2 regions of the Ruminococcus champanellensis 18P13 genome follow, and region 1 is predicted to be linked to the other one. Evidence: predicted binding sites of a transcription regulator. Region 1 holds the regulator's gene; the other holds the start of a gene.
What was found. Region 1 encodes HrcA, which represses chaperone genes, less so after heat shock. Its sites were predicted from a motif close to TGTTAGCACTCNNNNNNNNNGAGTGCTAACA; they were not measured.
Positions count from the first base shown of each region.

Region 1 (4,428 bases):
GCGCCTTCAGATCGATCAGATGCACCGGGGCAAACCCATACTCCTCCCGGAATCGCTCCTCCGTATAGGGAATGGTCTCCTTGTTGGTGGCAAGATCCACCCGCACATGCTCCCCCACCAATTGGAGGCTGTCCCGGTCTCCGGTGAGGATCACGCAGTCCTCTCCATGCTCCGTACAGATCCGGGCAAGGGTGCCCAGAATGTCGTCCGCCTCAAAGCCCTCTGCCTCCAGCACGGTGACGCCCATGCCCCGCAGCAGCTCCTTCACCGGGGCAAGCTGCTGTGCCAGCTCCTCCGGCATGCCCTTCCGGTTGGCTTTGTAGGATGCCACCGCCTTATGCCGGAAGGTGGGACTCCGCAGGTCAAACGCCACCGCCACCCCATCCGGCTGCACCTGTGCCGCCTCCTTCAGGTAGATGTTGAAAAACCCGAACAGGGCGTTGGTGGGCACACCCTTGCTGCTTGTGAGCATACGGATGCCGTAAAACGCCCGGTTCAGGATGCTGTTGCCGTCAATTGCCAGCAGAGTCATAGACTGTTCCTCCATCGATTTTTCTATTATATATATTTATAGTATACCACAAGGGCGCCCCATTTGTCCATAAAAAAAGACAGAAGCCCGGCTCCTGTCTATATGTCGCTGTCCTGATCGGTGAGGGCATCCTCAAAGGCCTGGTACAGGATCTGCATTTGTTCAAACAGTTGCTTGTACGCCTGCTCTCCGATCCGTTCCATCACCGACAGCCCGATCCGCCGCCGTGCCTGCAATGCCCGGTCGTACAACTGCCTGCCCGCCTTGGTCATGGTGATATAAGTGATCCGCCGGTCGGTAATGTCGCTGACCCGGGAGACGGCGCACTTTTCCTCCAGGGATTTCAGCAGCTTGGACACTGCCGGGGTGGTGACCTCCAGGGCGGCGGCAAGCTCCGAGATCTTTACGGCGCCGCTGGGGCTTTTTGCGATCAGATGCAGCAGCATGAACTCCGGCCGGGGCAGCCCCTCCACCTTATAGCGGGCGTTGAGCTTGTTGAACCGATCCAGTACGGCGATCCACTCCACCTCCAGGGACTCTACCTCCACAGGGCTGCACCTGCCTTTCTGCTTTATAATAGTACATTGCCGGATGGGTTCCGGGTTCAGTTCCTTTAATCGTACCATATCCCCCCCTGATTTGTCAATGCGGCAGGAGCAAAAACAACAAACATGCACAAAAAATAAGATATCATTTGTGCAAAACGCTGAAAATGCAAAAACCACTTGACAACATGGTGCGGGCGTGGTATCTTATATTTAGCACTCGGATAGATAGAGTGCTAACAGAGCATCCGGACGGGTGCTAACTTGAAAGAAGGAGTGAGGCTATGGACGACCGCAAGCTGAAAATTCTGGCTGCTGTCGTGGATGAATATGTGCAGACCGGCGAGCCCGTCGGTTCCAAGACCATCGCTGCACTGCCTCATATCAATGTTTCTGCGGCAACGGTGCGCAACGACATGGCGGTACTGGAGCAGTTAGGACTGCTGGAACAGCCCCACACCTCCGCCGGCAGAATCCCCACCTTCAACGGCTATCGGCTCTACATCGACAAGCTGATGACCACCGAGGCGCTTTCCGAAAAGGAGCGGCAGCGGCTGGACGATATGCTGGAGGCGCAGGGTGCTCTGACCGAGGAGCTGCTGATCCAGAGCGCAGGCACAGCCCTTGCGGAGCTGACCCAATGCGCAGCGGTAGTGACCAATGCAGCACCGAAGTTTTCCATCATCTCCAAGGTGGAGGTAATCCCCACCGGCAAGCGGCTGTATGTGATCCTGCTGATTACATCCAACGGCAGCATCAAAAACAAAGCCTGTCGGCTGGAGTTTGATCTGAGCAATGAGCAGCTTGAATTTTTCACACATTATATGGAGGAGAACCTGGAGGGCGTATCCGTTGAGGATCTGTCCGAACAGCGGCTCCAGGATCTGATCGCCGCACTGGGCGCATATATGACCACCCTTTCCCCTTTGGTACAGGGACTGTATGAATTGTCCCGGGATCTGAAGCAGAAGGAAGTCACCGTCAGCGGCGCACGGAACCTTTTAACCTGCAGCGAGCTTGAAAAAATGGATATCGTCCAGTTCATGGAGCACACGGACACCGTGATCCCTCTGCTGGATGACGCATTCAGCGGCGTGCAGGTGCTCTTCAGCCAGGAGAGCAATAATTTCGTCATCGGCAATTCCAGTATGATCGTATCCAAGTACCAGAAGGGCAATCAGCCTGCCGGTGCGCTGGGGGTCATCGGGCCGATGCGGATCAATTACGCAAAGATCATTCCCTATATTGAATATTTCACACAAAAGCTGACGGATCTCATTTCCGATGAGGACGAACATGAGCCGGGACAGCATTAGAACAGAAGGGGTGCAACCGATGAAAAAAGAACAGGATCTGACCGAGGAAACCACCGCCGGACAGGAGCCGGAGGAGGCTGCAAAGGCAGCGGAGTCGGAAGCTGCGGCAGCGCAGGAGGCGGAATCCGCTTCCCAGCCGGAACAGGCAGAGCAGCCGGAGATCAAGCAGACCAGGACGGAACCGGATCCGGCGGAGCAACTGGCGGCGGAAAAGGACAAGTACCTGCGGCTGTACGCCGAATACGACAACTACCGCAAGCGCACTGCAAAGGAAAAGACCGAGACCTATTCCCATGCCACTGCCGCAGCGGTGGAAACCCTGCTGCCGGCGCTGGACAGCTTTTCCCTGGCGCTGGAGGCTGCTTGTACGGATGAAGCCTACAAGACCGGCATGGAAAAGATCTATACACAGCTCAACGAGGCGCTCAAGAAGCTGGGCGTCCGGGAAATGGAAGCTCTGGGAACTCCCTTTGATCCGAATTTCCACCACGCCATCAAGCAGGCGGCGGATACGGAATACGAAGAAGGCATGGTGTGTCAGGTATTCCAGAAGGGCTATCTGATCGGGGATCGGGTGATCCGCCACGCAATGGTGGCAGTTGCCCAGTAGCCCCGGATGAAACATCCAAAACCGAGTAAACTATCTTTATCAGAACAGAAAGCATAGAGAGGAAGATTTATTATGGCAAAAATTATTGGTATCGACCTTGGTACAACCAACTCCTGCGTAGCCGTTATGGAAGGCGGCAATGCAGTGGTAATCCCCAACGCTGAGGGTGCAAGAACCACCCCGTCCGTTGTGGCATTCTCCAAGAACGGCGAGCGTCTGGTAGGTCAGGTGGCAAAGCGCCAGGCTATCACCAACCCGGATAAGACCGTAAGCTCCATCAAGCGTCACATGGGCTCCAACTACAAGGTAGAGATCGAGGGCAAGTCCTACACGCCCCAGGAGATCTCCGCTATGATCCTGCAAAAGCTGAAGGCAGACGCTGAGGCATACCTGGGCGAGAAGGTTTCCGAGGCGGTTATCACCGTTCCCGCATACTTCACCGACAGCCAGCGTCAGGCAACCAAGGACGCAGGTCAGATCGCAGGGCTGACCGTCAAGAGAATCATCAACGAGCCTACTGCTGCGGCTCTGTCCTACGGCATCGACAAGGAAGAGGAGCAGAAGATCATGGTATTCGACCTGGGCGGCGGTACCTTCGATGTATCCATCATCGACATGGGCGACGGGGTTACAGAGGTTCTGGCAACTGCCGGCAACAACCACCTGGGCGGCGATGACTTTGACCAGCGGATCATTGACTGGATGACCTCCGAGTTCAAGAAGGCAGAGGGCATTGACCTGACCGGCGACAAGATGGCAATGCAGAGACTGAAGGAAGCCGCAGAGAAGGCAAAGATCGAGCTGTCCTCCACACCTTCCTCCAACATCAACCTGCCCTTCATTACCGCAGACGCAACCGGTCCGAAGCATCTGGATCTGACCCTGTCCCAGGCAAAGTTCAATGAGCTGACTGCGGATCTGGTACAGGCAACCATGGGCCCGGTAGATCAGGCGCTGCATGACAGCGGTCTGAAGGCCTCCGATCTGGATAAGGTGCTGCTGGTAGGCGGCTCCTCCAGAATCCCGGCGGTGCAGGAAGCTGTAAAGCAGAAGATCGGCAAGGATCCCTTCAAGGGCATCAACCCGGATGAGTGCGTAGCACTGGGTGCAGCATACCAGGGCGGCGTCCTGGGCGGCGACGTAAAGGAAGGTCTGCTACTGCTGGATGTTACTCCGCTTTCTCTGGGTATTGAAACTGCCGGCGGCGTATGCACCAAGATGATCCCCAGAAACACCACCATCCCCACCAAGAAGACCCAGGTGTTCTCCACCTATGCAGACAACCAGCCTGCGGTGGATATCAACGTACTCCAGGGCGAGCGTGAATTCGCACGGGACAACAAGCAGCTTGGCACCTTCCGTCTGGATGGCATTGCACCGGCGCCCCGTGGTATCCCCCAGATCGAGGTAACCTTTGATATCGAT
Region 1 is NC_021039.1:376,459-380,886, forward strand. Features, by position in the region: gene polA (DNA polymerase I) at 1-532, opposite strand, end outside; gene RUM_RS01660 (MarR family winged helix-turn-helix transcriptional regulator) at 631-1,158, opposite strand; gene hrcA (heat-inducible transcriptional repressor HrcA) at 1,362-2,393, shown strand; gene grpE (nucleotide exchange factor GrpE) at 2,413-3,003, shown strand; gene dnaK (molecular chaperone DnaK) at 3,076-4,428, shown strand, end outside.

Region 2 (4,428 bases), 2.0 Mb from region 1:
CATGCACCCCGGCGCAGATCCTGTCCTCCGCCGCCTCCACGGGAACGGTTTCATAGTCCCCCAGTGCCGCTCGCCGCATGGAGCATACCTGCTCCGGTACCGGCAGGGAAAAGGGCTCCGGCTGCCGGGGTTGTCCCCGAAGGGCGGCGATCCGCCGGAGGGCATCCTGCAAGCGCTGAAGCTCCTGCAATGTAGTGGGACAGCCGCAAAGCAAGACTGTAAAATCCCGGTCTGCATACTCACAGAAGATCCCTTCTCCCTCCAGCCTTTGTGCCAGCTCCGTTCCCTCCATACCGCTTTCGGCGGCGCAGATGGTCAGATGCAAAGGCTCCCCCGGATAGAACCGCCAACAGTCCGAAAGCTCCTGCCGGAGCATGGTCAGTGCGGCTGTCACCCGGGCAAGGTCTGCTGCCCCATGCTCTGCCAGGTAGGCGTTGCACAGATCCAGGGACGCCAGCAGCAAATAAGAAGGGCTGGTGGAGCCGAACAGGGACATGGCTGCCTTTGCCCGGGCTGCATACCGGGGCTGACTGGTATGCAGATAGGCGCAGCCTGTCAGAGCAGGCAGCATTTTATGGGCGGAGTCGCAGCACAGATCCGCCCCCAGGGCAATGGGATGCCGGGAGGGGCTGAACAGTCCCAGATGGGCACCGTGGGCGTTGTCCACCAGCAGGGGTGCCTGATGGGCGTGGCACACAGCGGCGATGCCGGCAATGTCCGCACAATGCCCCAGATAATCCGGCGAGGTCACATACACGCAGGCAGGCGTCGGGGAAGCATCCAGAGCGGCTGCGATCTGCGCCGGGGTGACGGTGCCGGACAGGATGCCGCCGGTGTAGGTGGGGTAGATCCACTCCACCTCCAGACCCAGCAGCACACTGGCGGTGAGGAATGCCCGGTGCACGTTCCGGACAGCCAGCACCCGGCGATGCTCCTGCTGCATCAGCGCCAGCATGGTCTGGATGCACAGGGTGGAGCCGGCAGTGCTGTACACCGTACCGGCAGTGTGATACCATGCGGCAGCGTTTGCCTCGCTTTCGGCTATGATCCCGGCGGCATCAAACAGGCTGTCCGCCCCGGGAATCTCCGTAATGTCCAGGGGGAAGGCAGCGTCCAGAGCGCTGCCCAGTCCCCTGCCCTTGTGGCCCGGCATATGCATCCGCAAAGGATCCTGCGCCGCATACCGGGTCAAAAACTCATAAATCGGTGTATGCATAGGTTACTCCTAGATCAGATATTTCAGCCGGTCACGCAGATTCCGCCGTGCCCGCTTGATGGTGCGGGAGACGGTGGAAACGTCCCGGTTCAGCTGTTGGGCGATCTGGGGCATGCGCATGCCCTCATAATAGTATAGCACAACCATCTCCTTTTGTCTTGGGGTCAGATCATTTTTTATCACATCCCGCAGCGCCCGCTTGAGCCGCTGCATCTGCGCCTGGTTGGTTTCCGCCTCCGATTCCTCGGACAGCTCCAGCAGACGCTTGATGTAATCCGGATGCGCCTCCGTGACCCGTTTAGCCATGCTGCCGCCCTCCTTTGTCCTGCATCTTGTCCCTATAATCCATGTCAGATTTTGCTCCTTTCCTATGGGCACCATCCAGTGGCGTTGCCCAGAATCGAACATATGTTCTTTTTGTAGTATACCATAGTTGTCAATATATGTCAATAGTTTTTTGCGAATTTCGTCGAAAAATGTCATGGCATACGCAATTGTAAATAAATTGTGAACATTCGATGACAGGCATTGATTTTTTCTCCCTGCATGCTATACTTAGATTAGCACTCGTAGTGATAGAGTGCTAATTCTCAGGATACAGGAGATGCAATCTATGAAAACCAAACAGTTTAAAGCAGAATCCAAGCGGCTGCTTGATATGATGATCCACTCGATCTATACCCACAAGGAGATCTTTCTCCGGGAGCTGATCTCCAACGCCAGTGACGCAATGGACAAGCTGTACTTCCGCTCCCTCACGGACGAAAAGGTGGGCATGAACCGGGAGGACTTTGCCATTGATCTGAAGATCGACAAGGACGCAAGAACCCTGACCATCACCGATAACGGCATTGGCATGACCCAGGAGGAACTGGAAAAGAACCTGGGCACCATCGCCAACAGCGGCTCCCTCAAGTTCAAGAACGAAAACAAGCTGGAGGATGACGTGGACATCATCGGTCAGTTCGGTGTGGGCTTCTACTCCGCCTTCATGGTGGCAAAGCGGGTCACTGTCCGCAGTAAGGCATACGGCTCCGACGAGGCTTACCAGTGGCAGTCCGAGGGCGTGGACGGCTACACCATTGAGCCATGCGACAAGGAAACCGTGGGCACCGAGATCATTCTGGAAATCAAGGATGACGCAGAGGATGAGACCTACAGCGAATTTCTGGAGCAGTACCGGATCCAGGGACTGGTCAAGAAGTATTCCGACTATATCCGCTACCCCATCCGGATGGATATGACCAAGAGCCGCCGGAAGGAAACCGAAAACGCCGACAAGGACGCTGCGCCGGAGTATGAGGAATACGTGGAAAACGAGACCCTCAACAGCATGGTGCCTTTGTGGCGCAAGAACAAGAGCGAGCTGACAGATGCGGACTACAACGCCTTCTACAAGGAGAAGTTCTTCGATTACAACGAACCCCTGCTCCACATCCACACCAAGTCCGAGGGCACTGCCACCTTCAACGCACTGCTGTACATCCCCTCCAAGGCGCCCTATGACTACTACACCAAGGAGTACGAAAAGGGCTTGCAGCTGTACAGCAGCGGGGTTATGATCATGGAGAAGTGCGCCGACCTGCTGCCGGATTACTTTAGCTTTGTCAAGGGTCTGGTGGACTCGGAGGATCTGTCCCTGAACATTTCCAGAGAGCTGCTGCAGCATGACCGACAGTTGAAGATCATTGCAAAGGCGCTGGAAAAGTCCATCCGGAACGAGCTGACCAAGCTGCTGAAAAACGACCGGGCAGCTTATGAGAAATTCTTTGAGGCATTCGGCTTGCAGCTGAAATTCGGCGTATACAACGGCTACGGCATGAACAAGGACGCTTTGAAGGATCTGCTGCTGTTCTACTCCTCCTCCGAGAAGAAGCCCGTTACACTGGCTGAATATGTGAGCCGGATGAAGGAGGATCAGACCTGCATCTACTACGCAACCGGCGAGAATATTGCCCGGATCGATCACCTGCCCCAGACGGAGCTTGTAAAGGACAAGGGCTTTGAGATCCTGTATCTGACGGAGAACGTGGACGAGTTCGCCATCAAGATGCTGATGAACTACGAGGGCAAGGAATTCAAGTCCGTATCCGCCGGGGATCTGGATCTGGAAACAGAGGAAGAAAAGAAGGAGATCGAGGAAAAGTCCAAGGAGCATGCAGACCTGTTCAACGATATGCAGAAGGCACTGGAGGGGAAGGTCAAGAGCGTGCGCCTGTCCCAGCGGCTGAAATCCCACCCGGTATGCCTCACCAGCGAAGGGGCGCTGTCCCTGGAGATGGAAAAGGTGCTGAACGCAATGCCCACCGACCAGAAGGTACAGGCGGACAGGGTGCTGGAGATCAACCCGGAGCACCCCATTTTTGCAAAGCTGGTACAGCTGCAAAAGGAGAATCCGGACAAGCTCAAAGCCTACGCAAAGCTGCTGTATGACCAGGCACTGCTGATCGAAGGTATGTCCATTGAGGATCCGGTTGCATTCTCCAACCAGATCTGTGAACTGATGGCTTAAACACAAAAGAAGCCGCCCTGCATGGTTCATGCAGGGCGGCTTTTCTGTAGCATGAGAAAACGGGCTGTACGGAAATCCGTACAATGAGAAGATGTATGATCAGTGGAAAACGGAGAGGGGTAAACAAAAACAGCAAGGTTGCCCTTGCTGTTCGGAAATAGATATACAAATCATAATTTATACATTAAATACTTCTTTTTCGTATGATGCCCACCCACCATGTGTAATCATTACACAGATTACAGCAAGTGCTATATACAATACTATGGGGATAAGCAGGTATGCCTTGCCTTTTCCCAATGTTTTCCGGAATACATAGATATTTGAGGGCAATGCTAAAGCAAACCAAATCAGCAGTTCAATACAGCCAATCATAATAGAAACATCTTTCTCCGGGCCCAGATCATAGCTATAGCCTTTTGAATTTCCGGTTATATCAAGAAAGATCCAGCCAAAACATATTGGAAATGAAAACGCAATAAAACCCGTCCAAAGAAAATTCAGACAATAGATGATTTTACTTTTCATGGCTATCTCCTATATATACCGACTTGCCGGGCAGTCAAACCGCCCCTTGCTTACCCTATTATACCAAACTACCGCTGAAAAGTCAATTATTTGGCTAAAAGTAGAAAGGGTAATCTATATGAACAATAGCCGGCTTGTGGAGGTCGCAAAATCAACGGGTATCACACTTGCG
Region 2 is NC_021039.1:2,419,377-2,423,804, forward strand. Features, by position in the region: gene RUM_RS11085 (aminotransferase class I/II-fold pyridoxal phosphate-dependent enzyme) at 1-1,216, opposite strand, end outside; gene RUM_RS12480 (sigma-70 family RNA polymerase sigma factor) at 1,226-1,699, opposite strand; gene htpG (molecular chaperone HtpG) at 1,830-3,728, shown strand; gene RUM_RS11100 (hypothetical protein) at 3,906-4,256, opposite strand.
Region 2: htpG (molecular chaperone HtpG) is a predicted target of HrcA. The motif match lies at 1,775-1,805, and genes of this name have one in related genera.